3 regions of the Paenibacillus sp. YAE3 genome follow, and region 1 is predicted to be linked to each of the others. Evidence: riboswitches for the same ligand, from Rfam matches in the RefSeq annotation. Region 1 holds a riboswitch; each other region holds the start of a gene.
The links. Region 1 has a riboswitch for thiamine pyrophosphate ahead of tenA (thiaminase II). Riboswitches for the same ligand answer to the same signal wherever they lie in the genome.
Positions count from the first base shown of each region.

Region 2: another riboswitch for thiamine pyrophosphate. It lies ahead of AC27KL_RS13550 (ECF transporter S component); the one in region 1 lies ahead of tenA (thiaminase II).
Region 3: another riboswitch for thiamine pyrophosphate. It lies ahead of AC27KL_RS01715 (ABC transporter substrate-binding protein); the one in region 1 lies ahead of tenA (thiaminase II).

Region 1 is NZ_BAAIYF010000010.1:187,533-198,145, reverse strand. It holds gene AC27KL_RS20125 (response regulator) at 1-255, opposite strand, end outside; gene AC27KL_RS20120 (cache domain-containing sensor histidine kinase) at 255-2,165, opposite strand; gene AC27KL_RS20115 (substrate-binding domain-containing protein) at 2,155-3,165, opposite strand; gene AC27KL_RS20110 (cupin domain-containing protein) at 3,389-3,841, opposite strand; gene thiE (thiamine phosphate synthase) at 4,234-4,914, opposite strand; gene thiD (bifunctional hydroxymethylpyrimidine kinase/phosphomethylpyrimidine kinase) at 4,911-5,723, opposite strand; gene thiM (hydroxyethylthiazole kinase) at 5,720-6,553, opposite strand; gene tenA (thiaminase II) at 6,550-7,248, opposite strand; TPP riboswitch at 7,380-7,484, opposite strand; gene AC27KL_RS20085 (ThiF family adenylyltransferase) at 7,582-8,604, opposite strand; gene AC27KL_RS20080 (thiazole synthase) at 8,616-9,383, opposite strand; gene thiS (sulfur carrier protein ThiS) at 9,389-9,595, opposite strand; gene thiO (glycine oxidase ThiO) at 9,576-10,613, opposite strand, start outside.
Region 2 is NZ_BAAIYF010000006.1:163,746-174,358, reverse strand. It holds gene AC27KL_RS13570 (helix-turn-helix domain-containing protein) at 1-436, shown strand, start outside; gene AC27KL_RS13565 (phosphotransferase enzyme family protein) at 749-1,759, shown strand; gene AC27KL_RS13560 (SDR family oxidoreductase) at 1,771-2,637, shown strand; gene asd (archaetidylserine decarboxylase) at 2,634-3,440, opposite strand; TPP riboswitch at 3,768-3,879, shown strand; gene AC27KL_RS13550 (ECF transporter S component) at 3,985-4,593, shown strand; gene AC27KL_RS13545 (ABC transporter ATP-binding protein) at 4,586-6,124, shown strand; gene AC27KL_RS13540 (energy-coupling factor transporter transmembrane component T family protein) at 6,124-6,930, shown strand; gene AC27KL_RS13535 (YheC/YheD family endospore coat-associated protein) at 6,956-8,038, opposite strand; gene AC27KL_RS13530 (glycosyltransferase family 4 protein) at 8,345-9,502, shown strand; gene AC27KL_RS13525 (WIAG-tail domain) at 9,567-10,613, shown strand, end outside.
Region 3 is NZ_BAAIYF010000001.1:369,673-380,285, forward strand. It holds gene AC27KL_RS01685 (bifunctional 2',3'-cyclic-nucleotide 2'-phosphodiesterase/3'-nucleotidase) at 1-1,806, opposite strand, end outside; gene AC27KL_RS01690 (pyridoxamine 5'-phosphate oxidase family protein) at 2,050-2,469, opposite strand; gene AC27KL_RS01695 (MFS transporter) at 2,675-3,919, shown strand; gene AC27KL_RS01700 (Ger(x)C family spore germination protein) at 3,943-5,088, opposite strand; gene AC27KL_RS01705 (spore germination protein) at 5,085-6,524, opposite strand; gene AC27KL_RS01710 (GerAB/ArcD/ProY family transporter) at 6,521-7,561, opposite strand; TPP riboswitch at 7,757-7,868, shown strand; gene AC27KL_RS01715 (ABC transporter substrate-binding protein) at 8,048-9,094, shown strand; gene AC27KL_RS01720 (MTH1187 family thiamine-binding protein) at 9,170-9,463, shown strand; gene AC27KL_RS01725 (ABC transporter permease) at 9,460-10,221, shown strand; gene AC27KL_RS01730 (ABC transporter ATP-binding protein) at 10,251-10,613, shown strand, end outside.

The DNA of each region.
Region 1 (10,613 bases):
AATGATGACGAATCGGCATGCGGGCTGCGACTCCTTCAGCTTTTTCATGAACGTGATGCCGTCCATGATCGGCATGTTCATGTCGACCAAAACGATGTCGATATGGCGCCCTTGGGCAATGTCGAGCGCCTCTTCCCCGTCCTCGGCTTCGGCGGCTACCTCCATGCCGAGGTTTTCCCAATCCACGGCGTCGATGATCCCTTCGCGAATGATCGGTTCATCGTCGGCTATCAGCACTTGGTACAGATTGTTCATCACATGTTTCCCCCATCGTTTTCGGTTGGCGAAGGGGCTTCATGGAGCAGAGGATGACGGATCGTCACGCTTGTCCCTTTCCCCTCCGTGCTTTCGATCGAAATGCCGTATTCCTCCCCGAAGGTGAGGACAATCCGCGCCTGCACGTTCAGCATGCCGTAGTTGCGTCCGGCCGGCCCGCCCCCGCCGGCGTTTTCTTCCATCGCCGACAGCGGATCCCGCAGCTGACGGCGCAGCTCCCCGAGCTTGTCGGGCGGAATCCCGGCCCCGTCATCGGATACGGTCAGCAACAGGGCGTGTTCGTCCACGGATGCCGCAATCCGGATATGGCCGGGGCCTCTGCGGGCTTTGATGCCGTGATAGATCGCGTTTTCGACGATCGGCTGCAGCAGGAGCTTCAGCACGAACAAACCTTCCGCTTCCCGGGGAAGCAGGAAATCGCATCGCAGCCTGTCGCGGTACCTTGTTTTCTGGATTTGCAGGTAACTCGATATATGCGTCCACTCGTCCCGGATCGGGATGATGTCGCTTCCCTTGCTGAGTCCGATCCGGAAAAGCGTGGACAGCGACTCGACCATGTCGGACACGTCGTCCGCCCCTTTTTTCTTGGCCATCCAATGGATCGTATCGAGCGTATTGTACAAAAAATGCGGTTTGATATGCGCCTGCAGGCTTCGCAGCTCGGCTTCGCGCTTCTGCCGCTCGCGCAGCTCGTTCAGTTTGATGAGCTTGCGTATTTCCAGCAGCATGCGGTTAAAGCTGCGTCCCAGCATCCCGACCTCGTCCTGCCGGTGCCGAAGGTAGCGGACGGTCAGATCCCCGGATTCGGCCTTTTGCATGAAAGACATCAGCTGGCGGATCGGCCGGGAAATGGACTGGGAAAGCGTATAGGAAGCCGTAAGGCCGAACAGGCAAACGACGAACAAAAAGCAAATGAGATAAAAACGGATTTCCCGGACCTCATATATCGCTTCATTCGTTTCGAAGACGCCGATGGTCCGCCACCCCGTAAACGAGGACGTGCCGTAGATGAATTGCAGGCGGCGTCCCCCCGCCTCCTTTACGAACGCGCCGCTATCCTGTTGTGGAAACCAGGCCGAAGGCACCTCCGGTACGAGAGGGTCGTCCGGCGCATAGATCGGGGCGCCGTTTTTTTCCGTCACCATAAGATACCCGTTTTTCCCAAGCGTCACATCGCGGACCGCCTTCGCAACCGCCCGCAGCTTCAGGTCGATCAGCACCGCCCCGGTAACCTTGCGGGTATCGGGATCCACAAACGAACGGACGACCGAAACCAGCTCGTCATTCGCATAATGGACATGGGTCGTTACGTTGCGCTGCTGCGGATGGCCAAGCACCGTAAACAAACCTTCATGTTTGGCCGCTTCCATGTACCAGTCATCGCGCGTCAAGTTCTCCGGAGACCGGGCATACATTTCGTTGCTGACGTAATCCCCGCTGCCGTTTACGACCAGGATCGCCGCAATCTCGGGGTAAAGCGTCGTAAACCCTTGCAAATACTGCTTAACCGCGTACAACTCGCCGTTTTTATCGTCAAGCACCGGCTTTTGCCCGCCTGCCGCCGTGCCGCCGCGAGCCGAAGGCATCCGGCCGTCCAGAAACCGTTTGATCTTCGGATCGAACCCGATCAGGTACGTGATGTTTTGCAGGTTCTCCATATCGTTATCAAGCGTTTGGTTCACCTTGCCGATCAATTGGATCGTGTTCGCCGTCACCTGCTGGTCCACGATCCGGTTCACCGTGAAGTTGACCAGCACGCCGAGCGCGATCGACGGCAGGATGCCGACCATCAGAAACAGGACGCTAAGCTTGTACCGGAGCGGCAAGTCGCTGAAGCGGCCCCACTGCATCAACTTGTCCCTCCATGTTCCCTTCCGTTTATTTCGCATAATAATCCTTCACATTCTCCCGGGTTACGATCGTTACCCCCGTGTCCACCCGCGGCGGCAGGGGAGAAACGTCATTCCCGAGCGTCGGGGCGGGGACCGTCAGACCGTGGTGCAGATGAAACAGATACTGCAGCGACCAATACCCCATGTTCCAAGTGCCTTGGGCGATCGTGGCCGAAATCGTTCCGTCGGAAATCCGGTCCAAGGTGGCCTTATTCGTATCGAATCCGATGATTTTGACCTTGCCGGTTTTGTTCGCGGCGATGACCGCATCCGCCGCCCCGGCTCCGCCGCTCGCTTCCGTGGCGAAGATGCCTTTTAACGCCGGATGTTTTTTTAGCATTTCCGACGCGCCGTTTTTGGCAATCATCGTATCGCCCTTCCCCTCCTTGACGTCCACGACCGACATGGCCGGATATTTGGCGGCGATCGTGTCGCGGAACCCTGACATCCGGTCGTCATGGTTCTGCTGTCCGGGCTGCGTAATGATCCCGACCTCGCCTTCCCGCCCCAAAATGAGGGCCATTTGGTCGGCGGCCGCGGCCCCCGCGTCGTAATTGTTCGTGGCGAGGAATGAATAAGCTTTGCTGTCCGGAGCGTCGGCGTCGAACAAAACGACGGGAATGCCGGCGTCCACCGCCTTGTTGATCGTCGAGGTCAACGCCCTGGAGTCGATGGCGGACAACGCAATGCCTGCCGGTTTTTTGGCGATGACCTGCTCCAGCACCGTGATCTGCTCCTTTACGTCATATTGCGTGGAGCCGCGATAATCGACGGAGACGCCAAGGGCATCGCCTCCGTCTTCGAATCCTTTAAGAATGTTTTTCCAATATTCCATCCCGGATTGAAAGGTGACCATGACATAATTTTCGCCGATGCTGCCGTGCAGGCCCCCGTCCTGCCAGGCGTTGCTGCGGCGCTGGTCTTCAAGCCGGTACATCACGACATATCCGACGAAAGCGGCGATAAGCAAAATGTAGATCATCATCAACTTCTTCATGTTTATATCCCCCGTATCGGCGTTCATTCCGTATGTGGAATCGGTTACATTATAACATGATGTAATATACTTCATCCGTGAGGGAAAGTTCAACAATTCTTGGGAAGTTGCCTGGGTCGGGGGGATGGGGAAGCGATATCGCCTTGTTCGGCGAAAAACGCAAAAACCCTGCCGCAACGTGGATTGCAAGCAGGGTTTCCTATTCAGGCGCTGGACCGCTGTGTTAATCGATCATCGTAAAATCGTCGAAATGAAAGCCGGGCGATACGACGCAGGAGACGAGCACCGGTTCGTTCCCAAGCGGGCGCGCTTCCTGCCATACGTTGGCCGGCACCAAAGCTTGGGGAACTTGTCCTTTCTCCAGGTCCATGCCAAGCACGATTTCCTTCCGCTCTCCCGGGTTCTCTCCGTCTCCGCCAAGCACGAGCTGCAGCGGGCTTCCGGCATGCCACAGCCACAATTCGTCGGAGTAGACACGATGCCATTTCGAAAATTCGTTCGGGTGCAGCAGGAAATAAATGGACGTGGCCGCCGGCCGCGAACCCGAATATTTGGCGTCAAGCACCGCTTGAGGAATCTCGAACGAAGATTTCCAAAGCTCCTTGTACCAACCGCCCTCGGGATGGGGCTGGAGGTCCAAGGTTTTAACCAAAGGGGACAACATTGCTTCCGTCATGTTCTGCCTTCTTTCCGTGCCAGGATTGTACATACTGTAGAATGAAATGAACCCTGTTTATGAGGGAATCCGCCCTTTACTTTAACAAATAAAGGAGCGGATTGTAAATGACGGATTCCCTTCTGCCGAAGCATTGGCGAATCCTTCCCTATTTTGCCCCGGACGGCCCGGACTGAACCGGGCGGTAAGTTTGAGTGCGTTCATCTTCGAATGACCCCTTTCCAATTCAGCCTGTAAGCGAAACCGTATGCATGGTTTTCCTTTTCGGTGCAACATGCCCTGTCATGCGGTACATGCTCGAGCTGATGCGCAGCGTTACCTTGTTGTTGGATTCATATCCGCGATCATCAAGGATTCCGGATCCATCCTTCGGGACGTCAAACCGGGATATGTTAAGCTTGGGGATTTCGTCCAGCCATGGATACGGTCAACGCGCGGGACAGCTCCATCGCCGCCAGGTACGGATCGGGCGTTTGCGTAATCGCCGAAATGACCGCGATGCCGTCCGCCCCCGCTTGAATCACCTCAGGGGCGCGGGCTGCGGTAATGCCTCCGATGCCGACGACCGGCATGGCCGCATGCATCCGCCGGATATTCCGCAGCATTGCCGTGCCTTGAACCGGGCGGGCATCCTCTTTGGAAACGGTCGGAAAAACCGGGCCGACCCCGAAATAATCGGCACTCAGCTCCGCGCCCAGCTTGGCTTCTTCAAGCGTATGCACGGACAAGCCCAAAATTTTGTTCCCGATGCGTTCCCTCACCCGGTCCGCCGGCTCGTCCTCTTGTCCGATGTGCACGCCGTCGGCGTCCAAAGCAAGCGCCAGGTCGACGTCGTCATTGACGATAAGCGGCACGCCGTATCGCCGGCAAACCGCAAGGATGCGTCCGCCCAGCTCGGCCTTGGCGTTCCCCGCGAGCGCATTTCGCCCTTTCTCGCGAAGCTGTACCATCGTGACCCCGCCCCGGATGGCTTCCTCCACGACCTCCGCCGCATCTTGCCTGCAATTGACGCTGCCGACGACAAGATAAAGCTTCAGCCTTTCCTTCAAGTCGGTCGGTTCAAAGCGTTTCACCGGACCATCTCCTTCCTGCGCCGGTACGCCCAATGATTGGTCGGGCCGCTGCCTCCTCCGATGCCAAGCGCCTCCTCGATGGCGGCCTGGATGTAATCCCTTGCGGTATGTACGGCTTCGCCAGGGGACGCCCCTTTCGCAAGTTCGGCCGCGATGGCCGCGGAAAACGTGCAGCCCGTTCCGTGCGTATGTTTCGTCGCTATTCTGGGCCGCGCGATCTCCGTAAACGACTCCCCGTCGTACAGCAGGTCGACGGCCTCGTCCGACGCCGGATCGTGGCCCCCTTTAATGACGACCATTTTGACGCCGAACTCCGCGATTGTTATTGCTGCTTCGCGGCGCTCCTCCATCGAGGCAATCGGCCGCCCGGCAAGCACTTCCGCCTCCGGTATATTCGGCGTGACGATGAGCGCAAGCGGCAGCAGCCTGCGCGTCAACGCCTCGACGGCATCGTCCCGCAGCAGTTCCGCCCCGCCTTTGGCGATCATGACCGGATCGACGACTACCCGGTTCCATCCGAATGTTTCGATCTGATCCGCAACCGCTTCGATAATGTCGGCGCTGAACAGCATGCCCGTTTTGACCGCGTCCGGGCCAAGATCCGTCCCCACGGCATGGATTTGCCCGGCAACGGCTGCGGCCGGCAGCGGATAGACGCCGTCCACGCCCAGCGTGTTTTGGATCGTAACCGCCGTAATCGCCGACATTCCGAATGCGCCGAGCTCCTGGAACGTTTTCAGGTCGGCCTGGATTCCGGCTCCGCCGCCGCTGTCGGAACCGGCTATCGTCAAGGCTTTCGGAACGCTCATTGCACGAACCCCCTTCCGGCCGAAACCGGGTGCTCGCTAAGCGCCTCTTCCGGAAGCGGATATTGATCCATTTCGGACAAGGCGTCAAGGAACGCGGCTTGAAAGCTTCCCGGCCCGCGGCCGCCTGCCGCCGCGTACGCCCGCGATGCCGCCGCCCCGTAAAAGGCAAGCGCAGCCGCCCCGGCCGTCAACAAATCCGTTTCAACGGCGGCAAACGCGCCGATGACCGACGTCAACAGGCAACCCGTCCCGGTTACGCGGGTGAGCATCGGATGTCCGCCCCGGACCACGTATCCCTTCAATCCGTCCGTAATGACGTCCTCCCGACCGGTGATCGCCACGACGCTGCCGAGACGGCAGGCGGCCCGCACCGCGAGGTCGACCGAAGGCTCCGATTCGGACTCTTCCGCATCCACGCCTTTGATGGCCGCCGTTTCGCCGATCAGGTTCGCGATTTCGGCCGCATTGCCGCGAACCAAGGCGACGCGGACTTCCCGCAGAATCTCCAGGGCGGCTTTCGTCCGGAACGGAGTGGCGCCTGCACCTACCGGATCGAGAATCACCGGCACTCCGTGCAAATTCGCCGACCGGCCGGCAATGATTGCGGCTTCGACCAGCCCGGCGCTGAGCGTGCCCAGGTTCAACACCAGCGCGCCCGCTATTTTCGCCATATCAGCAACTTCCTTCCGGGCATAGGCCATGACGGGGGACGCTCCGATCGCCAGCAATCCGTTCGCCGTAAAATTCGTCACCACCATATTCGTGATGTTGTGCACGAGAGGCCTGCGCCGCTTGACGATGCCGGGCAAATGCTGCATATCCTCGATCATCGTCCCACCCCTTCCGCCGGGATCATGGGAACCGGCCATTCTTCCAGCGTATATGCCATGTCCCAGAACATGTACTCCAGACGGCAGCTTGCCGCGAAATGCTCCTTGAGACGTTTTTTCCGGTCGGAAGACAAACCTTGCGCCCGCTCGTCCAGCAGCAGACGCATCTTATCCGTAATCCCGCCTTCGAAGCGGCCGTAAAAGTGCATCCAATCGTAAAACGGATGGGAACGGTCCGGCTTCACTTCCGCCAGCAATTTGGCGCCGATCTCCGTATACGTCCAAGGGCACGGCAGCATCGCCGCCAAAATATCCTCAAGCGTTCCTCCATGGGCCACGCTCAGCATGTGGCGGACATAATGGTTCGCCGACGGGGCAAGCGGGTAACCCTGCAATTGTTCGTACGAAACGCCCGCCACGCTGCAAAAATTGTTGTGCGGATGCGTTTCGCTGTGCAAGATGAACGAAATTTGCTCGTTAAAAAGGGCCATCGTGTCGCGGCTGTCGCATTTCGAGATCGCGATTCCGTATAACTGGATATAGGCGTTCAAATACTCGAAATCCTGCTTCACGTAATGGATCAGCTGCTCCTTCCGCAAAGTTCCCTCCGCAATGCCGCGCACGAACGGATGGTCAAAAATGGCGCGAAAAATCGGATCCGCTTCGTTTCGAAGCTCATCGGTAAAACGGGTCATGCCAACACCTCCGAATGAATTTGGATGAAATCCAAACAAGAAGAAGCCGGAAGCGGCCGATCAAACTCAAAAAAGCCGCCCCGAAATGGAGCGGCTCCGAAACGCTATCAGCATGAAAAGGCATGGGATAGGCGAAGTCCGTTCCACTTCCCTACGCCGGTATGATCCGGATCAGGTTCAAAGGGTCCAAGCATCCTTGTCTCAGCCGCTTGCTCGCGGCTCCCCCAGTGGATTTCGTATGAAGTTCGTTTTTCACCCTTTACTTTATCCTTCAAGCCGCCGCTTGTCAAACCGGAAACATCGGCGCCGAATGTTCCCTCCGCCCCTTCGGACTCAGCCTAAATAGCGGTGGTACAAGCTTTTGGCTTCCGCGATGTCCTTCGTTCCGTGCACGAGAACCCGCCCGTCCCAAAAAACCGTCAACCGGCATCCTCCCGCCGCAAAAGACACGAGATACGGGTTCTCCTTGACCTCGCCGCCCAGCCGGGACAATCTGCGCGCCAGCTCCTTCAAATCGCGCCGGACCGGTGCGTGCGGACGAATTTGCACCGTATCCCGGCCGCACAACACGGCTGTCCGGGACTGATTGGCCGGCTGCAGGTACGGGTGGGTGCGGTGTTTTCCGCATGACGGGCAATCCGGCTTCTTCATGCCCCCGACCCGGATCGCGGCATGGGCGCCCGTCCATAAATCGAACGAAACGAGCTTGCCGTGCAAAGCATCCCGATCGCCTACCAACAGCTTAAGCGCTTCGGAGGCTTGGTAAGCCGCGACCATTTGCGCCGCCGGAGCGATGACGCCGGCCGTATCGCAAGTTGCGCCGCCGGTCGGCACCGTCCCAAGCAAACAGTAGAGGCATGGCGTTCGGCCGGGCACGATCGTGAAGGTTATGCCGTAACTGCCGACGCAAGCGCCGTAAATCCATGGAATGCCCAGCTTCTGGGACAAATCGTTGATCACGAGCCGCGTCTCGAAGTTGTCCGTCCCGTCGAGGATGACGTCCACGCCCTGCGCCAGCCCTTCGATTTCCGCAGCGGCGGCGTCGGCGACGACGGCCCGGATGTCGATGTCCGAATTGATGCGTTCCAGGCGGGCTTTGGCCGCCGCCGCTTTCGGCAGGCGCAGCAGGGCGTCTTCTTCGCAGTACAGCTGCTGCCGCTGCAGATTGCTCGTCTCCACGTAGTCGCGGTCCACGATGGTGACGGTGCCTACGCCTGCGCGCACAAGCGTTTCCGCGCTTACCGACCCCAGCGCTCCCGCGCCGACGATCAGGACATGCCCCTCTCCAAGCTTCCGCTGGCCGTCCGGACCGATTTGGGGGAACAACGCTTGCCTCGAATACCGATCGTTATGCATCCCGTCCCCGCTCATGTGACGCTGATTCCCTCGAGCGGGCTGCTGGCGGTCCCGCAGCGCTTTTTCGGAATGCGGCCGGCTTCGTAGCCGAGCCGCCCCGCTTCGATGGCGAGCTTCATGGCGAGGGCCATTTTTACCGGGTCCTTGGCGCCCGAAACCGCCGAATTAAGCAGCACGCCGTCGGCGCCAAGCTCCATGGCGACGGCCGCGTCCGACGGCGTGCCGATGCCGGCGTCGACGATGACGGGCACGGTAGATTGCTCGATGATAAGGCTCAAGTTCAAGGGGTTCACGATTCCTTGGCCGGAGCCGATCGGCGATGCTCCCGGCATCACCGCGTGCACGCCGAGTTCCTGCAGCCGCTTCGCCAGCAGCACGTCGTCCGACGTGTAGGGCAGCACGATGAATCCTTCCTCCAGGAGCATTTCCGAAGCCCGCAGCGTTTCGATCGGATCGGGAAGCAGCGTCTTCATGTCGCCGATCACCTCGACCTTGATCATGTCGCATAATCCGGAGGCTTTGGCGAGCCTTGCGATGCGCACCGCTTCCTCCGCCGTCCGCGCGCCCGCCGTATTGGGCAGCAGCGTAAACCGTTCGATGTCGATCATCTCCAAAAAATTAGGCTGGTCCGGTTCGTAAATGTTCATCCGCCGAACGGCAAACGTCAAGATTTGGGCGCCGGATACGTTTACGGCTGCCTTCTGCACCTCAAAATCCGGGAACTTCCCCGTTCCCAGCAGCAATCTCGATTGAAATTGATGCGGTCCGATAGTTAACATGTTCCTTATCCTCCTCCCACAAAATGCACCAGCTCGATCCGGTCTCCGTTTCGGACGGCCGTGTCCGCATGTTCGTTTTTCCCGAGTACGGCCTGGTTGATTTCCACGACGACGACTTGCCGATCCAGGCCAAAATGTTCCAACAGCCGCGATACCGTCGCGACCGACTCCGGCACCTGCACGGCTTCCCCGTTAACGATCAGATCCAGCATGAACGCCCCTCCCTTCCGGCTGCCTGACGGCCCCATGCCGCTCGGGCGCAAAAGATTCCCAGCCTGCGAATGCGGGCTGCCCGCCGCTCATCTGTTCGGCGATCAGTGCCCCGGTAATGGGGCTCAGCAGTACGCCGTTGCGATAATGCCCTACGGCGACGAACAAACCGTCGCAGCCTGCCGCCGCTCCGAGATAAGGGAGGCCGTCGCGGGTTTGCGGCCGCAGCCCTGCCCACGCCTTCTCCCACCTGGCAGCCGTTATCCGCGGCACGAGAGCGGCTGCTTTGGCCATCAGCCCCATCAAACCTTCGACGGACACCGTCAGCTCATCGTTGCGCTCGACCATGGAAGCTCCGACGAGGAGTCTCCCTCCCCGCTTCGGCACCAAATAACAGCCGTCGGTGAATATGGTATGGCTTACCAAAGGGACCTCCGTTACGACCGAAAAGCATTCGCCTTTCACCGGGTATACGCCGGTTTCGATTCCCGCTTGCGCCAGCAGCCGCTGGCCGTGGACGCCTGCAGCGATGACCGCCTGTCCGCAGCTTATCGTCCCTTCATCCGTGACGACGCCGGTAACCCGCCCCCGTTCCAGCCGCAGCGAACGAACGCTGCAATTCTCCTTGGCTTCGGCGCCGAGCATGACGGCTGCCCGGACATAGGCGGCCGTCAATTCGGGCGCCGACACCTGCCCGTCCCCGGGAATCCGCATCGCGCCTTCGATGCGGCCCGTCAGGTTAGGCTCCAACTCGTTAGCTTCAGCAGGCGTAAGCCACGCCGCCGTTTCCCCTGCTTGGCGTTGAGAGGCGATCATCCGCCGGCAATCGGCGGCCTGGTCGGGCGTCAACGCCACCTTCAAAAGCCCTTTCTGCACCAGTCCGATGTCGATGCCGGTAAGCTCCCTCAGCTCCTCCGCCAGCCGGGGAAACATCGCCCGGCTCTGCCGTGCGAGGTCGAACAGCACGTCCGCCCGGTGCGTCTCCGACTGGGCGCCGAGCATGCCGGCCGCCGCGCCCGA
Region 2 (10,613 bases), on a different contig from region 1:
CGTGAGGCTGTTTCTGGTGAACACGTTCGCCGCGCAGGAGGAAGGACAGCTGATCCTGAAGCAGCTCATGATCCATCTGCTGCGGCATGACCGCGAACAGCCGGAGGAGAAAAAGGCCAGCAACCAGCTGACCGAGGCCATCCACGAAATCGCGAACTACGTCCAGCAGCATCCGGGCAAACCTCACCGGGTAGAGGATCTTGCCGCCCGCGCGGGATTGTCGCCGCGCTATTTTTCGATCAAATTCAAGGAGCTGATCGGGACGCCGGTCCAGTCCTACATCATCCGGACGCGAATCGAGCGCGCCCAGCATCTTTTGCTTCATGCGGGCATGAACGTAACGGAGGTGGCGGACGCCCTCGGCTATCGCGACATCTTTTTCTTCAGCAGGCAGTTTAAGCAATATACGGGAAAAAAACCTTCCGAAATCCGTTGAATCCTTATCGGAGCCTTCCTCCGATGATCATGGGCGGACAGGCAACGGTCCCGTAAAGGAGACAAACATACGCATGGCGGGCGGGTCGGGTCGACTCCGCACCGCCATTTTTGCTGCAATGAGTTTTTTTTGGGAAGGGCAAGCGATGGGCCGGAGGCCTGCAAGAGGGGATGGCGAGGACCGGAGCAGGCGGCACGGCGGCGATGGCTATCGAAATTTCCGGGCCCGGTATGCTATGCTGGCTATATGGAATTTTGTAATGATAGAACAGAAAAAAACGGCAAAAGAGCGAAAACAAGGGGGGAGATACCCATGAACGAAGCGTTTCATGCGGATTCGGAGGACAGCAGAAGGCAGCTGCTCGTTCAGGCGGAGGCGGCTCTGACGGCTGCCCTGGAGCATTACGATATTCAGGAAAAACATCTGGATTTCATTCAGGTGTCGGAGCATGTCACCTATAAAATCGAAGATGAAGCCGGAAGGTTGTATTTGCTCCGCGTGCATCCCGCAGCGGCATCCTCAAGGGAAACCATTTCGGAAATGGAGTGGCTCGAATATTTGGCGCGGGTCGAGGGGCTTGTGGTCCCTACGGGCGTTCCGAACCGCGAAGGCTCGTACGTCACCGAGGTGGAGACGGGTCGGGGGCAAAGCTGGAAGGTGTCGGTGCTTCGCTGGATCGATGGCGATCATTGGGAGGGACAGTACAGCGAAGAGCAACTCCTTCTCATGGGCGGTCTGCTGGCGAAGATGCACCGGGCAGCCCTCCGTTTCAAGCCTGCCGAGGGCTTTGTCCGCCCGGTATGGGACGGGGAGCCGTTCGCGCGGGAGACGGCCAGGCTCAAGCAGCATCATGGGAGTTTTCTAACCTCGGACGAATACGCGATTTATGAGCAGGCGGCCGCCAAAGTGACGGCCCATATGTCCGGCATGCAGCGGGATCGCGAAAGCTTCGGCCTCATTCACGGCGATTTCCATGAAGGAAACATGGTGTTCAAAGGCGGGGAGCCTTATCCGATCGATTTCGGGCGCTGCGGTTTCGGCTTCTATTTGTATGATTTGGCGCAGTCGTTTATCGGCTTGTACCCTGTGCAGCGCCAATGGTTCATGGAAGGATACGAGCGGCTGCGGCCCGTTTCCGGCCAGCCGGGCTGCATTCCTGCGCTCGAAACGTTTTTTGTCAAAGCGCTGATCGAAAACCAGAGCTTCCATGCCCCGCATCCGTGGGAAGCGGCGGAGCTGAGGGAAAGCAAGCCGTATTCGCTGGCGCTCCTTCGGCATTATTTGGACGGGAAGCCGTTTCTGTTCGAAGCGATTCCCGTATAAGGTGGGATAACATGAAAACAATGCAAGGGGAGCCGGTAGCCCTGGTAACGGGCGGTTCAAGCGGCTTCGGTTTGCTGACGGCGGTTGAGCTTGCCCGGCGGGGATTCGCCGTCATCGCAGGCATCCGGAGGATGGAGGCGCAGGCAGAGCTGATGGACGCGGCGGCGCAAGCCGGGGTGCAGGGGAAAATCGTTGCCGTGCGGCTGGACGTTACCGACGCCGCCGGCGTGACGGACGCGGCGGCATACATACGCCGGCAGTACGGCCGGTTGGACGTGCTGGTCAACAATGCCGGAACGGCCTACGGAGGTTTCGTCGAGGAGGTGCCTGCCGCGATTTGGCAGGAACAGATGGATACGAACTTTCACGGCATGGTGCGGGTGACGCAGGCGGTGCTGCCGATCATGCGGGAGCGGGGGAAAGGCCGGATCATCCAGATGAGCAGCATCAGCGGCCGCATCGGATTTCCGGGATATGCGCCGTACGCTTCCTCGAAATTCGCCATAGAGGGTTTCAGCGAATGCCTTGCGCTCGAAGCCAAACCCTTCGGCATCGATGTGGTCCTGGTAGAGCCCGGGGCCTACGGAACCCCGATTTGGGACAAGGGGTTCGCGCAAATGAGCGCTCCCGAAGGTTCGCCTTACCGGGCCATGATGGACAAGGTGCTGGCGTTTTCGCGAAAAAGCGCACGACAAGGAGGCGACCCGAAGGAGGTAGCCGAACTCGTTGCGCGTATCGCATGCATGAAGCGGCCCGCGTTCCGGTACGCGCTGCCGGGGAGCACCCGGCTGACGCTCCGGGCCAAAGCGATCCTGCCGGGGCGTTTGCTGCAAAAGATGATCGCTTCCGTACTGGGCCGGGACGAAAGCGGATCTTAGCCCTTGTCCCGCGGGACCGGAGGGTGAAGCGTTCCGAGAAGCTGGCCCATCCGGACGTGGTCCCCGGGCTTCAGGCCGGCCCTTGGCGTAAACGTTCCGTCCTGCGTCAGCAGCACGACGGTCGAGCCGAATTCGAAATAGGCCAGGTCGTCGCCGTTGTTCCAGCGGGACACGGATTCGTCGTCGTAACGGATGCTGCTGACGTTCATGGCGCCGACCTTCACGACGGCGACCTCGCCGTATTCCCCGGCGATGTAGGTGATCAGCCGCTCGTTCCGGCACAGCACCGATTTCATCCGGGTCATGCCGAATTCGTTGACCGGATAAGCCCGGCCCTTGATATGCTCGCTTTCCGTACGCACCCCCGTAATGGGGGAATGGATGCGGTGGTAGTCGGTCGGGCTTAAATAAAGCACAAAAAAATAGCCGTGTTTGTACAGCTCCAAATGGGGGGAAAAGTTCAGCAGCTCCGCCACGGAATAATCCTGGCCTTTGACGTTTAATATCGTCCCCGCGCTAATGTCGCCCATGGCCGTTATTTTGGCGTCGACCGGGCTTGTCAGCACGTTCGGCCCTTCCTCGACCGGGCGCATGCCCGGCTTCAGCCGGCGCGAAAAAAACTCGTTCAGCGTCCGGTATTCGTGGATTTCCTTTTCGGCTTCGTCGGCCGGAATCTGATAGCTTTTTATAAAATAAGGGATGACGCCCCTGCTGAGCCTGCTGTGGGAAAAACGCCCCATCAATGCGGACAGCCACTTTCTTGAGGAGAGCTCCGTCATCAGCCTTAACAATCGTTTTGCCATGCTATTTCTCCCTTCGGATGGTGCTTCGAGTCGATTTATAGAGTTAACGTTCGCGGCCGCCTTATGGTTTCACCGAATTTCGGCCGGATCCGAAATGCGCAGCATACTATTTTTGGAACACTCTGAAATATATTGACATAGAATAGCGGTTAAATCAATAAGGTCTAACGCAAGACGGACGGCCGCATGCAGGGGGAGGGAAGTAGGGCAGGGGCTGCCGAGGAAAAATTTTTTCTGTTGCCAACCGGCACGGAATTGGTGTATTTTGGAACCAGGAACCGGACGCTTTCGCATGCTTCGTTTTTTTGGCGAAGGGCGGTCCGTTACATATTGGGATGCGGGAGCTTGAGTGAATCAGGCTGAGATTGCAGCTGTATCCGCTGCTGACCGGGAATCTGATCTGGATAATGCCAGCGTAGAGAATTCGCGATAGAAGCCCATGGATTGGGCTTATTTAACCGTCTCTCTTTGCGTATCCAGGGCGGTTTTTTTCATGCCTATTTTTGCGCATTCCCGCTCACCGAAGAAGAGAGGAAGATGTAGGATGAATCACGTGCTTCAGGCGGAAAAAAGGAAAGGGCTGCGGCTGAGCGATTTGCTGGTCACGATTTTGCTGTCGCTTGTGCTTGGCGTCGTCTATCATTTTTGGAGCTCGGTGTACGATCTGTTCAAGCCGCTGTTTTTTCAGGCCGATGAGCTGGTGTACGGGGTCTGGTTTTTGGCGCCGACGCTCGCCATGCTGCTGATTCGCAAACCCGGCGTTGCCCTGTTGGCGGAGGTGGCGGCGGCCCATGTGGAAATTTTGTTCGGCAGCGAATGGGGCGTTCAGCTGGTGCTTTACAGCGTCGCGCAAGGCCTTGCGGCGGAACTGGTTTTTGCCTTGCTGCGCTACCGCAGCTTCAAGATGGGGACGGCGGCATTTGCGGGCGCGGCCGCTGCGCTCGGTTCGTTTGCGGTCGATGTTTATTTTGGTTACGTGACGGACTATACGCTCGGGATGATGCTGTTCAAATACGTGCTCCGAATCATCAGCTCCGCGATTTTGGCGGGATATTTGGCGTTTGCGCTGGCGAAGGCGCTGGAGGCTACCGGCGTGACGCAGCTGCTGCGGCCCGTGACCCAAAAGGATTATGAAGCGCTTGACCATGATTGAGTCGCTTGATTTAGAACCGTTCGGGCCGGAGACCGTGGCGGGAGTCAGCAAGCTCAGGCTTAAATTTCCGGGAGAGCCGTCTTTCGTGTTCAAGGATTTGTCCCTGTCCGTTCGCCGCGGCGAGAAAGTGCTGCTGCTCGGGCCCAGCGGCTGCGGCAAATCGACGCTGCTGCAGGTGCTCGGCGGGCTGATTCCGCAAGTGATCGAGGTGCCGATCAAAGCGGAAGGCATCGTGGCGCCGGATTCCAGAGGGTACGTGTTCCAGGATCCGGATACGCAGTTTTGCATGCCATACGTCGACGAGGAGCTGGCGTTCGTATTGGAAAACCGCGGAATTCCGCGGGAACGGATGGTGCCCGAAATGCGCCGGGCCCTTGAAGCGGTCGGTTTGCGTCCGGATCTGCTGCATGTTCCGGTAGACAGCCTGTCCCAAGGCATGAAGCAGCGGCTGGCGCTGGCCTCCGTGCTGCTGCTGGAGCCCGAGGTCATTTTTCTGGACGAACCGTCCGCCCTCCTGGACCCCGAGGGGAGAAAACAGATGTGGGAGTCCGTCTGGAAAGCGGCGGAAGGGCGGACTTTAATCGTCGTGGAGCACCGGATCGAAGAGATTGCGGACCGGATGGACCGGATCGTCCTGCTGGCTCCCGACGGGAGCGTTCTCGGCGACGGCCCTCCCGCATGGGTTTTCGGCGCCTTCCGGCGGGAGCTGCAGCAGTACGGCATCTGGTATCCGGGCGTATGGGAGGATTTTTTCAAGGTGCTTGACCTGAGGCGGGGCGGAGCGGCGAAGCCGCTGGAGCCGGACGCATCCGCTCCGCTTCTGACGCTGCGGCGGTTTGCGGGATTCCGGGCCGGCCGGCCCGTGGTGCGGGCAGACGAGGCGCGGGTCGATCCCGGTGATTTTATCGCGGTCGTCGGTCCGAACGGGGCCGGCAAAAGCTCGCTTTTGCTCAGCCTGATGTCGCTCCTGCGCTTTCGCGGGGAATACCGGTTATGCGGGGAGGCCATGCCGGAAACGGAGGGCGCCTCCCGGAGAGCGCGCCGGGCTGTTCGTCCGCCCTCGGACCGGATCGGTTACGTGTTCCAAAACCCGGAATTCCAGTTCGTCGCGGAATCGGTGCTGGAGGAAGTCGGCTTTTCCGCGAAAGGGAAAGAAGCGGGGAAGGCCGAGGCCGAAGCGAAAGCGCGAGGGTTGCTGCGATTCTTTCATTTGGAAGGGCTGGAACGCCGCCATCCGTACCAGCTTTCCACCGGCCAAAAACGGAGGCTCAGCATGGCGGCCGCCGTCGCGGGCGAGCAGCCTGTCCTTTTGCTGGATGAACCGACCTTCGGCCAGGATGCCCGGAATACGTTTGCGATCCTCGATTACTGCCTGGAGATGCAGGAAAAGGGAGCAGCCATCGTGATGGTCACCCATGAAGAGAACATCGCCCGGCGTGTTGCCACGAAGGTGTGGGAGGTGCTGGACGGCGCGGTTGCCGAACGTCCGGCGATCGAGGCCGACCGGGCAGAAAGGCGGGCGGGCACATGATCGAATTGCTGAAACCGGCGCGGCAAACGGTGCTGCTGCGCACCAATCCGGCCATCAAGCTCGTCCTGTTTGTCGCGTTGTGCCTGGTCACGGTGCTGACGCGGAACATCGACTTCGCGGCGTACCAGGCGCTGGTATATACCGTTCTATTATTCGCGTTCGGCGGGTTTCCGGTCCGGAAGACGCTTCTGTTGGTTCTGCCGTTTGGTTTTCTTTTCGTCTCCTCCTCCATGACGATGATCCTGTTCGGGAAAGGGGACACGTTGTGGTGGCAGTGGGGGCTCTTTCGCATTTCGGAGGAAAGCTTTTATCGCGGGCTTCATCTGGGATTCCGCTCGATTGCGTTTGCGGCCGAAGGGTTGCTTTTTGTCAGCACGACGCCGTCCGTAAAGCTGTTTTACGCCCTTATGCAAAATTTCAGGCTGGCCCCGCGGTTTGCTTACAGCTTTATGGCTTCGATCCGCCTGCTGCCGATGGTGTGGGAGGAATTTATGATCCGCAGGCAGGCGCTTCAGGTACGGGGGATCGCGGTTCGCGGAAAAGGGTTAAGGGGGATGGCGGAGCATGTCCGGCTGTACGCCGTGCCGCTCCTGTCCCAGAGCATCCGCCGGGCCCACCGGGTAGCCGTTGCGATGGAGGCGAAGCAGTTTGACGGCGGGGGAAAACGAACCTATTACTACCCGTCGAACGTCTCATGGACCGACGCGGCCGCCGTCCTGCTGCTTGCCCTCGCTCCATGCGCGGCTTATGCCGCCGCGGCCGTCTTCCCGTGGTTCGGCATCGCCGATGTCCGCTATCATTCCTAAACATGAGGGAACGAGGGAGCGGGCATCAGTCCCCAAGAAGATAACGCGCATAGGCCATGGGTTTGCGGTACGTTTCCTTCCACAGCCCGTTCAGGCCGGCCTTGCGGAAGCCGTAACGCTGATCGCGTCCGTTGCATTCGATAAAATAAGGTTTCCCCGTTTTCGACAAGCCGATGTCGAGCCCGAAGTCGGCCGCCCAGGGAAGATGCAGCTCCAATCTTGCGGCGATCCGCAGGGCAAGCTGTTTTACGTCCGTCAAGACGACATCGGGCGCCAAACCGGGAAGGCTTTCGGCAAGGACGGTTTCGGCGGGAAAAGCCCGGCCCCCTTGCGCCACGTTTGAAACGAAGGTACGGGAGGAGGCCGCCTTTGCATAAAGACCGGTGATCTCCCATTGCCCGCTGATGCCCCGCTGCACGGAAACGCGCAGGTCGTACGGCCGGTCCTTGTACTCCGCCAGGGCGATGCGCTCCTGTACGAGGTAAGGCATGCGCGCGAGCCGTCTCCGCAGCATGGCCGGCAGCTGGTTTTGATGCAGCGTTACCGTTTTCCAGCCGGAGGATCGGCCGCTGGGGGAATAGGTAAGCTTCCAGGCCGCCCCGGCCCGGCGGAGCCGCCATATGCCGCGGCCGACGCTGCCGACGCAGGGCTTCATGACCAAATCGTCGTAATGCCGCATCATGTCCGTGATGGATGAGGATGTGGCATTTTGCGTTTCCGGGAGGTGGGGCGCAAGCAGCGGGTCTTTTTTGAGCAGATGATGTATTTCATCTTTTCCATAGCGGTTAAAAGCATTAAAGATAACGTAACCCTGGCGGAGCAGGAATTCGACTTTTTGCCGCGACCCTGCGTCCAAATAGATCGCCCGGTTATGAATGACGCGCGGGATCGGCATGCGCACGAGCGTCCAAGCATGGTCCCTGAGCACGTAAGCGCTGCACTGCCCGTTGTCCGGGTCAAGATCCTGAAGCCGCATATAGCAGGGGATCAGACCGTAAACCCGCGCGGCCTCCTCATAGTTCGATAGGGATTCCTGCCCGGTTGTTCCATGCGGAATTCCCCGGTGCACAGCCGCATTCAACAGAATCCCGACATAAGAAAACCACACATTTCATCCCTCCTGTATCTTTATCGTCGTTTTTCAACTCTCGCCATGGATGCCCGTGTTCTTAGGATGCGTAAAACTTGGTGCCGGTGCCTTCCGAATGGCGTTCCCCCGGTCGATATAGTTTATGCCGCTGGTTTCGTGACAGCAAGGGACGTTTGTCCGTTCGTTTTCAGCCTATTTTGGCTTCGGGCCTTCCCCGTTTGTCACCGCCCTCCCCCGTGGTTGTATAGGCTAGAGAAGGGAAGGTTCAGTCGCATGTATATACCGAACAGGCACTTCAACCTGATGGGAAGGAGGGGACAGCAAGTGGAAAAGCATAAAGCCGCCGTCGTAACGCCGGGTTCGTTTTATATTCCTTCGGGACGGAGCAGCTCCGTGGAGCGGGTGGTGGAACAGATGATCCCTATGGTGCCGGCAGGTTTCGATACGAGAATTTACGGAGTCCGGGAGCCGGGACGCCCTGTCGTCGGGTCGATCGACGGCGGGATTCCGGTTCATCGCCTTCCCGGAGGCGCCCGTTATGCTTCGGCCGTGATCCAAGCCCTGTCGGCGTGGAGGCCGCGGGTGGTCGACGTGCAGAACCGTCCGCTTCTGGCCTGCAAGATTAAAGAAGCTTTGCCTGACAGCAAGGTGGTGTCGTCCATTCATTCGCTTACCTATATTTCGCCGCCGTACATGGATCGGGAGTCGGCAGGCCGGGTCCTGCAGCCGCTGGACGGAATCGTCGTCAACAGCATGTATTTGAAGCATGAGGTAACCGCGCGCCATCCCGCGCTCCAGGATAAAATAAGCGTCAACCCGCTTGGAGTCAGGCTCCAGGACTTTACCCCGCGCTGGAATCCGTCCTCCGAGGCGTTTCGCGAAGCCAAACTGAGGGACAGGGGCTGGCAGGGAAGGCGGATCGTCATGTATGCCGGAAGGCTGCTGCCGATCAAGGGCGTGCATCATCTGCTTGCCGCTCTTCCTGAGCTGGTGCGGGCCGTGCCGGACGTCATGGTGCTGATCGTCGGCAGCCCGTATTACCAATCCGCCAGGCCTCATCCTTATGAACGGTATCTTCACGATCTGGCAAAACCTTACCCCGGGCATGTGACCTTCATCCCCTTCGTCCCGTACCCCGCGATATCGTATTGGTACCATCTGGCCGATGTCGTGGCGGTTCCTTCCGCGGAAGGCGAAGCCTTCGGCCTGGTGAACGTGGAAGCGATGGCATCGGCGGTTCCGGTGGTGGCTTCGGATGCCGGCGGGATCCCGGAAATCGTAGAGAATGGGAAAAGCGGGATCGTGCTGCCGCTTCCCTCCCTCGGAAAGCAGCTTGGCGCTGCCGTGATCCGGCTTTTAAACGATGAACGGCTGCGGCGGGAAATGGGGCAAGCGGGGCGCTTGCGGGCCGCCCGGTCCTTCCAATGGCAGCAGACGGCCGCCAGATGGCATGAACTGATGCAAAAGCTCGCCTCGTTGTGACAAAGGCCCATCCGGGCGCATATGATGCCAAAGGATGTTACGGCCAGGAAGGGAGCGAGGGTACTTGAAAAAGAAGGGTAAAAAACAGCCCGACAGAAACGGCAGACGCCGCTATTTCGTGGATAACCCGAATATTCATGAGTTGGAAATGATACCTAAACCAAAACTGGATCTTATACCGAAAGTCCAGGAAACGCATGCTCAAATCAAATCGGTCGTTGCGGAGGCACCGCCGGAGCCGGCGATCCCCGTGGAGCCGGAGGCAGAAGAACAGCAATATGAAGCTGAGCAGCAAGAAGTTCCGGCAGCGCCGGATGCAGGGGCAGAGGCCCTTGGAATCAGCGTTCTAGAGCCCCAGGAGACGATCGAGGAATGGATTGCGGAGAAAAAGCTGCCGGAGTCGGCGAAGCCCTTTATTTATGCCGAGGATTTGAGCGACGGAGCGGTTGTCACTTCCAAAATCGCATTCCGCGCGGTCGATTCGTCCAGACTGAAGCCCGGCGCGGTCGATGGCGAAGCGATCGCCGATTATGCCGTCACCCATGTCCATTTGGCCGACGGGGCGGTAACGTCCTCCAAAATCGCGGCGTATTCGATCATCGAAGACCATGTGGCGGACGGCGCGTTCGGCGGAAGCAAGCTGAGGGACCAATCGATCGGCGGAGAAAAAATCCGCGCTGGCAGCATCACCTCCGACAAACTGCAGGATCAAGCGATCGCATCGGAAAAAATCGCCGACGGCTCGATCAAAACGCGCCATCTCGCGGAGCTTGTCGTCTCGAGCCGGCTGATCCAGGATGAAGCCGTCACCGAGGAAAAAATCGCCGGCTCCAGCATCCAATCCCGCCATCTCGCAAGCGGTGCGGTGGACACCTCAAAGCTGGCGGACGGCGCGGTCACGGCCTCCAAATTGCGCGACGGCGGAATTACCGGGGAAAAGATCAAGGAACGAACGCTTGAAGGTATCCACATCCGGGAACGTTCGCTGACGGGCGACCTGATTGCGGACGGTGCGATCTCAAGCGGGCAGATCGCGGCCGGAAGCATCGGCACGGCCCAGCTGGCCGAGGGATCCGTAACCTCGAGCCATATTCAGCCGGGGTCCATCGGC
Region 3 (10,613 bases), on a different contig from region 1:
GATCGTGCCGTTGTCGCGGATGTAATCGATAATGACCTGACGGTTTTCGTCCGGAGCCGCCATGATGATCCGTTTGCCGTCCGGATTCGCCAGCTTGGAAGACGAAGCGCGGTAGTTATTGGTCGCCACGACGAATTTTTGCTTCGGATCGATCGGTTTGCCGTTGAATTGCAGGTTTTTGATGCGGTTCGCGTTCGGGTTGACCACGTTGCCTTTCAGGTCGTATTTGTTCGGCTGCGTCACGTCGATTTGATAAGTCACGCCGTCGATGACGTCATAGTTGTACGTCGGGAAGTCGTTATTGATAAGCGGCTGCTCCGTCGTTTTCGAAGGATCGATTTGGTTGAACTGTCCCGCGGACCATTCAAGCCAGTTTTTCAATTCCTCGCCGTTGACGACGACGGCATGCACCGTATTCGGGTATACGTACAGGTCGGACACGTTTTTGATTGCGATCGTGCCGGCCGGAATGTTCGTGTAATACGAAGCGCCCGAACGTCCGCCCGCCTTAAACGGAGCGCCTGCGGACAGCACCGGAAGATTTTCGTATTCCGTGCCCTTCAGGTTCTTTTCCACGTACCATTTTTGCGCGTTGGTTACGATTTGGATGGACGGATCGTCCTGCACGAGCGCAAAATAGCTGTTGATCGGCGCCGTGGTTTTGCCTACCGGACCGCGAACGTATTCGATCGTGGCGTCATGCTCGGTTTTTACCGCATCGACGATTTTCGGGTCGGCGTCGACCAGCGCCTTTTTGTTGGTTACGTCGTACACGGCGCGGGTTTCGGTTTTGGAATCGACGACCTTCCATTTGCCGTCCACCTTTTCAAGGTCCAAATCGATGATGCCGAGATGGTCCCCCCAATATCCCGGTTCGACGGAAGGAACGCCGTTGATGGTGCCTTTTTCGAGGTCTACCCCTTTTTTGCCCTTGAATTCGGCGCTCGGGAAGGTTTTATGCGCATGCCCGAACATGATCGCGTCGATGCCTTCGACCTGGCTCAAATAAAGCACGGAGTTTTCCATCAATTCCGTTTGCGGAATCTCCTCGAAGCCGGAGTGCGGAACCGCGACGACGATGTCGGCGCCTTCTTTTTTCATTTGCGGCACGAACTTTTTGGCGGTCTGGATGATGTCCTTGGCGATGACTTTGCCGACCAAATTGGCGCTGTCCCACTGCATGATTTGCGGCGGGGCAAAAGCAATCACGCCGACTTTGACGGTCTGCTCCTGGCCGTTTTCGTCAATCACTTTTTTGTTCAGGATGGTATAAGGGGTAAAATAGTTCACGTCATTGCTTTCGTCCTGATCCCCGTCGTCCTTGTAAATGTTGGCGTTGACGATCGGGAAGTCGGCTCCTTGTTCGGCCAGCTTCAAAAAATCGAGCCCGTAGTTGAATTCATGGTTCCCTACGCCGCCCGCGTCATAGTCCATCAAGTCCATGGCTTTATACACGGGATGAATTTGGCCCGGCTTGAGCGGGTTTACTTTCGCTACGTAATCGCCCAGCGGATTGCCCTGCAGCAGGTCGCCGTTGTCGAACAGCAGGCTGTTCTTGGCTTCCTTGCGCGCAGCGTTGATCAGGCTGGCCGTTTTGGCGAATCCGTATTCGTCCGTCGGCTTGTCCGCATAGTAGTCATAGTTGACCATGTTGACATGCAAATCGGATGTTTCCATCAAACGGAGTTTGACCTTCGGGTTCGCCGTGCTTCCGTCGGCATAGGCCGCAAACGGGAGCGCCAGCACATTGAATGCCACGGCGGCGGCTGTAATGGTTTTTGCTACTTTTTTACGGGACTTCGACATGTTACCCCTCCTTGAAAATATGTACCTGATAAGTACATTGCATGGACCTTTTGTAACCGTTTTCTAAAGTGACCAGCGGTTAAATATGTTTTAGATCCACTAGTAGTTTAAATCCATTTCCAGCCAAAATAAAGACAAATGCATCCAAATGGCCAAAAATAATACCCGGGACCCTGTCCCGAGTATTATGGAAGATGTGACATACGTTTATATAGTCCTAAAATCCCGCAAAAAGCCCTGTTTTTACTCGATCCATTCATGTCTTTCGCCGTTTTCCGACACATGGATCATGCGGATCGGCTTGATTTTCAAAACAACGTAGTCCGGGTCCTCGGGTCCGGTGAAGCTGGCTTTGAATTCGGGTTTCCAGAAGTGCTCGCGAAGCTCCCCGTCATTCGTGATGCTGCAGGTTCCTTCGATTTCCGCCCAGCCTTCGGCGCTCCCGTTTTCATACCCGAACAGCAGGGAAACATGCGGGTTTTCCTCCAGCTCCTCCACTTTATGCGTCTTCCGGTCCGTAATGAGATAAATGCTGAGGCCCCTGTTGTACAGCATCATGTACCGCTGCTTGGGCTTGTTTCCCTCCACGGTGGCAAACGCGCAATATTCATGGTGGTCCAAAATTTTGACGATGTTTTGCTCCATGACGATCCGGGTTTCCATGTACAATGCTTCTCCTTCCGAATAAAACGGTGAACTGCTGTAAAGGTAGTGTGCCCGCTTCGGAACGGGATGAATCATTCAGAAGGATTTTTCAATATTTAGCTGCCTTTTGGAAGCCGTTTTCGAGTATGATAAACATATATGCTCATCGGGAATGACGGTCAAAATCCGGAAGAAGCAAATATCACCTTTAAAAGGAGTCACCATGAAACGATTGATATGGATCGGATGTCTATCTTACTTTTTGATCGGGCTGGCCCATGTGGTGCTTGGCTCGGTGCTCCCCGTGCTGCTTGAACATTACGGCCGCGAATACAGCCAAGGGGGCACGCTCATTTTTACCCAGTTTGCCGGTTTTCTGGCAGGCGTCCTCGCCTCCCCGCTTCTCAACCGGCGGTTCGGCAAAAGGGGCGGGCTGCTGATCGCCATTTCCCTGCTTTGCGCAGCCGAGCTTGCGTACCTGCTGCTGCCGCCGTGGGGATGGTTGTACCCGATCGCGGTATGCGCCGGATTTGGGTTCGGCATGATCGAAGCGGTCATCGGGACGATCATCATCGCGGCGATCAAGGAAAAAACGGCGGTTGCCATGAGCCGGCTCGAAGTCTTATTCGGAGTCGGTGCGATGGTGATGCCGCTGATTGCCAGCGGATTCATCTCCCAAGGCTGGTGGCGTTTTTCCTTCCTCGTCATTTCCTTGTTTGCTCTGGCGACGCTGCTGCTGTGGGCCAAAAGCTCGTTTGGGGAAATCGACGCGGAGCTCCGTGCCAAGAAGCCGGCAGCAAACGTCGGCGGTTCGGACATCAGCAAGGCTGCACGCCAAAAACGTTTTCCGTATCAGGGAAAATCCTGGGGAATCCTGGCGCTGTTTATGGTCTTTTTCTTTCTTTATGTCGGCACGGAAATGAGTTTAGCCAACTTCATGCCTGCCATTCTCATTGAGAAAATCGGCATGAAGGAAGCCGGCGCGGCGCTTAGCGTCACCTGCTTCTGGATCGCGATGTCCGTCGGGCGGATTTTCGCGGGGACCGTCGCCGAGCGGATCCATTACCGCGTTTATGTTTTTTACAGCTGCGCCGCCACGCTGGTGCTGCTCGCCGTATTTCCTTTTACCGCCGCGGTCTGGTCCGCGTTTGCCGTCATCCTGCTGCTTGGGTTGTTTATGTCCGGCATCTTTTCGATCGCCCTTGTCTTTGCGAGCAAGCTGCTGGCAGGAACCGAAGAATCGACGCCAAGCATCCTGATCGCCTCGGGCGGCGTCGGGGGAGCGGTGCTGCCCCTGATCATCGGCTGGTGCATGGACCATCTGGAGGTGAACCAAACCTCGTGGATGCTCGCTTTGTTTACGCTTTTTATGGTCGCGCTCAGCTTCGCGGCATATGTTTTGCAGCGCAGGCAGCTCCAAGCCGCCGAACGACGGCAGGAAATCGCGCAGGAGGCTTGCAGCAACTGAAGCAATCGACGGGCAACCGGCGTTTATTTCAATTTCGAAATGCCGCCGCTGATCAGGTTCACCTTGATATCGATCTTCCCGATGCTGTCCGAATCCAGATCGATTTCCCCCTTGGCGCTTAATCGATGCCAGGCATCGGGCATATTCCGGCGGAGTATGCCCGATAGCCCATAGGCGTCGACGTCCATTTCCAAGGCTTTTAAGTAGGTTCTCATCACCTGTTGCTTCACTTCCCTCGCAGCTTCCATTTCCAGTTCCCTCTTGTTCAGTCTGGCGTTCAGCTGCGGAATCGTGGCCTGCATGGACACGCTAATGTCGAAAACGGGCTTGCCCTGCCTCAGCTTCGGACGGATCGAGGGCTTGATTTTGTTCATGACCAACATGGCCTGTACTTTTTTCTCCTGCTTGACCGCAAGCGGGGTTCTTCTCGTTTTCTTTTCCAGCCACCTCAGGCCCAGGATATTCTCCGACACGAGGCATCCCCGGAATTTCTGGTTATTCAAAAAACAGACCCCGGTCATGCTGACGTTGGGCGAAGGTTTTCCGTCTTCCGTCCATCCCGGCATGATTTCGACGTACGGCAGCAGAACCGTCTCGCCCTTCTCTTTCCATTTCCATATAAACTTGTAAAGGTACAGCGGGGCGATGACCGAGCTCTGTTCATAGATCCGCATCGGGCTGTTAAGCTGGGAGTATACGACCGACAGCTCGTTGATGGATTTCGTATTGAGCACCTCTTCCAACGGATCCCGGGTGGCCATCGTCCAGACGGTATACCGGAATTCGTAATAACGGTCCCATACCTCCAGCACCTGATCCACGATGCCATGCTTCAAGGCAGCCTCGCTGAAAACGATCGACTTTACGTTGCTCCACGAGATCCTTTGCGGGCTGGAAGCGTACAAATTAAAAATCGCCTCATCGAACGAAGCCCCTCCCGCTTTTCCGACGGAGGTCTTCTGCTGCTGCATCTGTCCCGACTCCTTTTTGGCGATGCCGCTGAAATTAACCATTTGGATGTAAACGACAACCTGGTTTTCAACGTAATCGACCCCGATCGTATTAACGTAAATCATGTGTTCGATTTCCCTTGCTCCCCAGCAGCCCGTAAGCGGAACGATCAAGAGCGCCGCGGCAAGGAGGCAGCGAACCCAACGCACGTTTTTCATCCCTTTTTCCCCGCCTTGCTGGTGAACTCGCCTTTTCCCCATGGCATCCGAAACAGGATTTTATACATCTCCCTGAATCTCGGAGGACTTACCGGAGACAAATAGAACGTGCCGAAAGAGCGCAGGTTGACCATGAACAGGACCAAAGCCAGCAGGCAGAACAGCGTGCCGAACAACCCCAACAGCCCGCTGATCAGAAGCACGAGAATGCGAAACAGACTGACGATGTTGACCAGGGACTGGTTCACCAAAGTAAACGTCGCAAGCACCGATATGGCGATGACGACGATCGTCCCCGGGCCCGCAATCCCTGCGCTGATGGCAGCTTGGCCGATGATCAGCCCGCCCACGACCGATAAGGTCTGTCCAAACGCGGAAGGTAGCCTCATGCCTGCTTCGCGGAAAATCTCGAACAACAGCAGCATCACCATCGCCTCCAGAGGAGCCGGGAGCGGCACGCCCTGCCTGGAATTCACCAAGGTCGCCAGCAGCGTAAAAGGGATTTGGTCCTGATGGTACGTCGTCAGCGCAATCCAAAACCCCGGCAGGAACAGGGAAAGCAGCACGCCGCAAATCCGCAAAAAACGCGTAAAAGCAACCACGACATTGACGAGATGCGCGTCCTCCGAGGAGTTGAGCAGAAAGTTGAAGCTCGCCGGGGCGATGAGCACCGTCGGAGCGCCGCTCATGACGATCGCAAATTTCCCGTGAAGCAGCGCGTTGACGGCATAGTCCGGCCTTCCCGTATAAGTCATCAGCGGAAAAAGCGAGAAGCCCGTCAATATCTCTTCGAGTTGGCTGTTGCTCACAAGGCCTTTGACGTTCACGCGGGAAAGTTTCGTTCGGATCTCCTGCAGGACATGCTCCTGGATCGTCTCCTTATGGTACAGAAGATGAACTTTCGTCGACGTTTCGGAACCGATCGTAAACTCCTCGACGGCAAGGAGATGGGTCTTCAGCCGTCTTCGGATCAAAGCGATATTGGTGTACGAGTCCTCGATAAAACCGTCCCTCGGCCCCCTCGTCGAAACCTCCGTGTTCGGCTCCTCCGGCTGCCGTTTGGGCGCATTGGTCATAATCATCGAGTAGCAGCTGTTCGACGGCGCGAAGATCAGCAGAAGGTCTCCCGCGAGCACGGTCTCTTTCATTGCCGCCTCCCTTTGGTCCTCGGGGATCGGGTCCATGGGGAACGGAATTTTGCGCGGCCAATCCATCTCGTCCGACAGCAGGATCTGCTCCGGTATATTCATCAGTTCGGGCACGACCCATTGCTCCACTCTTGCCGTATCGGACAATCCCTGGCAGTAAATCAGCTGAACCGAATAACCCGGTACCGATAACGGAATCGTTTTTCTTCGGATATCCGAGCTTGATCCAAACAGCTCCGTAACGATGCCTTCGATGGCCTGGGCTTCCTTTCGTTCACGGCTTTTCACGATATTCTCCCCCTTCGCCGGGCCAAGCCGATCAGCCCCGTGATGATCACCGAAAAAGCCACTATTCCCCACACCGATACGGGAAGCACATAGACGGACAGGGCCTTCATAAAATACCGGTCGCTGAAAGGAACGGCCATGATGATCAGGATCGCGATAAAAATCCCCCCCAGCACCCACGCTTTCTCTTTTTTGCCCTTCACCCGAAAAACGTCGAGAATGAGGAACAAAGCGAGCGAAATTCTCAAAAATGCGCCGCAGAACCATTGGTAGACGCTAAAAAAGTCCAGATGCTCGACGTATCGGCCAATGTTCAGGAGCCTCCATTGCTCGTAAGCAGGAAACCGGAGCTTGCCCGCTTCGTCCGCCCCGAATTCGACGATGGCGCCCATGACGGGCCCCAGAGTAAGTCCTAAAAAAAGCAAAACCGTGACGGCCAAGGAAACATAGGTTATGCGCGTTCGGATATGATGCTGCAAAAAGAAGATCATGATGACTTCGGCAAAGCCGGCCCCCGCATAAAGCGTCCCCTTCCACACGGGCCCCATGCCAAGTTCAAGCATCGGCTTCAGCAAGGAGTAGTCCTTGTGGGGCATATTAAACGACATGACAAAAAAGCCAAGCACAATCACCATCGGCAGCAATAAACTCGCGGTATTGGCAACGGATTGAATGCCCAAAAAAGCGTTTAAAGCCGAGATCAGAAGGAACAGAAACGAAAAGATCATAATGGGCGTTTCGGGAGAGAAGGTCAGATGAATCCAATATACGGTATCCCGGGTCGTTACCGCGCAAATGGCAAACAGGTACAAACCAATGAAAACGGCCAAAACGCGGCCCACGATCGGATGATAGGCTTTGGCCAACCAATCGAACAGATGGCGTTTATTGAGTTTCGCCATGCCCGCATAAAGAAATGCCGCCCATACGAGCGTGAGTCCGCATGCCAGCAGCACCGAAATCCAGGCGTCCCGTTTTGCCGCGTCAAGCAAAATAGGAATGATGATGACATGATTCAGCAGGCCGGTGCTCAGCATCAAAATCATGACCGTTTGAATGAACGAAATGCTTGTTTTGATTTTCCTCAGCCCCCTGTAAAAACCAGACTCCTTTCATCCTTATAGTGGCATTTCTACGGGCATTTATACGCTGGCTTGTCCAGCCGCGCGGCCGAAAGCGTTGAATTATTCCGAGCTTAGGACTATAATACCAATGTAATAACCCGTTAACTTCATAAGAATCCGGGGTGCTGGAATCGGCCGGCTGAGATTGTATCCCTCCAAGATACTGACCCTTAAACCTGATCTGGGTAATGCCAGCGTAGGAAAAGCCATCGTCATGGCGTTCGCCATGTCATCCTTGCGCCTTAAGCGTCCCGCATCCGGGGCGCTTTTTTTGTTGAATGATCGGACCTTCCGGCGAAAATAAAGACGGCCGCGGTCCCGTGATTCGCCTCCAGATATGGAAACGCGATTCTTTTGCAAAATGAAGGGGATTAAATGGACAAGGGAGAGAGAAACGCAATGAAAACGAAAAAAATCGGACTGTTTTTGCTGGCATTCCTGCTTGTGCTGGTTACGGCCGCTTGCGGAAGCAAAAACGCCCAAACGACGGGCCAAGGAACGCCTTCCGGGGAAACCTCCTCGGCCGGCGGCGGCGAGCCCAAAAAGCTGAAGGATGTCAAAGTCGTGCTGGACTGGACGCCGAACACGAACCATACGGGACTCTACGTCGCCAAAGAAAAGGGGTACTACCAAGAAGAAGGCCTGAACGTCGACATCGTGCAGCCGGGAGCCGGCGGCGCGGAGGCGATGGTGGCATCGGGCAAGGTGCCGTTTGGCGTGAGCGTGCAGGAAAACGTCACCCAAGCGCGCACGCAAGGCGTTCCGCTCGTGTCGATCGCGGCGGTGATCCAGCATAACACTTCCGGTTTTGCCGCGCCCGTGGACCGGAACATCAAACGGCCGAAGGATTTTGAAGGCAAAACGTACGGCGGCTGGGGCTCCCCGGTGGAAAAAGCCGTGATCGATTCGATCATGGACATCGACAAGGCCGACGTCAGCAAGCTGAAAATCGTCAACATGGGCGAAGCGGATTATTTTACGGCGGTGAAACGCGACATCGATTTCGCCTGGATTTTCTACGGCTGGACCGGCATCGAAGCCGAGCTCCGCAAGGAGCCGCTCGATATGCTGTACGTCAAAGACTTCTCCGACAAGCTGGATTATTACACGCCGGTCCTCGTCACCAATGAAAAGCAGATCAAGGAAGATCCGGAGCTGGTCAAAGCGTTTATGCGCGCTACCTCCAAAGGTTATCAATTCGCGATTGAGCATCCCGAGGATGCAGCCAACATCTTGATCAAAGCCGTGCCCGAGCTCGACAAGGATCTCGTCATGGCCAGCCAGAAGTGGCTCAGCCCGAAATACCAGGACGACGCCAAGCGCTGGGGCGAGCAGAAGGAACAGGTATGGAAAGGATATTCGGATTGGATGTACGAGCATAAGCTGCTCGACAAGCCGCTGGACGTCGAAAACGCGTTTACGAACGACTTTTTGCCGCAGCAATAGGTAAGGATCGCTGTACCAAGCGAACCCGCTGCGTGATTTAAAGCAATCATCAAATTTTAAAAGGACGTGATTGATATGGCTCATACCCTGCTCAGCATACAGGTCATTCCAAAAACGCCGAACAACGAGGATTCCTACGATTACGTCGACCGCGCCATCGAAGTGATCCAAAAGTCTGGCGTCAAATACGAGGTGCACCCGCTTGAAACGACGATGGAAGGCGAACTCGAGGAATTGCTCGACGTCGTGCGCCGCATGCATGAAGCTCTTGTGGAGGCGGGCAGCCCAAGCATCATTTCCCAGATCAAAATCGCCCATCGTCCCGGCGGCATCAGCATGGAGCGGCTTACGGAGAAATACCGTCCATGAGACGTTGGTGGAATAGCGTATGGCCGCCCTTTGTGGCGGTCCTCTTCTTTTTGGTCGCATGGGAACTGAGCACCTCGCTGTTTCATATCGAAAAATGGATCCTCCCCTCCCCGGTGGATATCGCCAAGGAAACCGCAGTTGGGGCCGGGGATCTGTGGGGCCATGTCGGGGCCACGGTGAGGCTGACGCTCGAAGGATTTATCATCGGAACGGCGGTCGGGCTGATCATCGCGCTGATCCTGCACCTGATCCCGTTTCTCAAGTCGGCCTTGTACCCGCTGCTCATTTTGAGCCAAAACATTCCGACCATCGCGCTTGCCCCGCTCCTGATGATCTGGTTCGGCTTCGGGCTGCTGCCCAAGCTGATCGTCATTACCCTGGTCTGCTTTTTCCCCGTTGCCGTCGCCACGATGGGCGGACTGAAGCAGACCGACCGGGTCATGCTGAATTACATGCGGATGATCGGCGCGAACAAGCGGCAAATTTTCGCCAAACTGGAGCTGCCGCACGCGCTGCCCGCGATCTTTTCGGGCGTCAAAATCGCGGCGACGTACAGCGTGATGGGAGCGGTCATCGCGGAGTGGATCGGTGCCGACAAGGGGATCGGATACTATATGATGCTGCAAAAATCGGGCTACCGCACCGATCGCATGTTTGTCGCCATCATGATCATCGTGGCGCTAAGCCTGCTCCTGTTCGGCATCATCGCCCTGCTTGAAAAATGGCTTGTACGGTGGAAACCGAAACAGGAAAACTGATACCGGAAAAGAAAGGAGCTGCTAAACCTATGTCAACGCTGGAACAAAAGCCGGCTGCCCTGGAAACCGGCGATCATCAAACCGTTCCCGCCCTCGAAGCGGCCGGCATCAGCAAAACCTTCCGGTCCAAGCGAAGCCGGCTGCAGGTGCTGGACGACGTAACGCTGACCGTGGGCAAAGGCGAATTCGTCTCCATCCTCGGACCGTCCGGCAGCGGCAAAAGCACGCTGTTCCATATCATCGGCGGCCTCGTCAAACCGGATGCGGGCAGCATACGCATGAACGGCGCGGACGTAACCGGCCAGCAGGGACATATCAGCTACATGCCGCAGCAGCCGGCCTTGTTCCCATGGCGGACGATCGAAGACAACGTTCTGCTGTCCCAGGAGGTC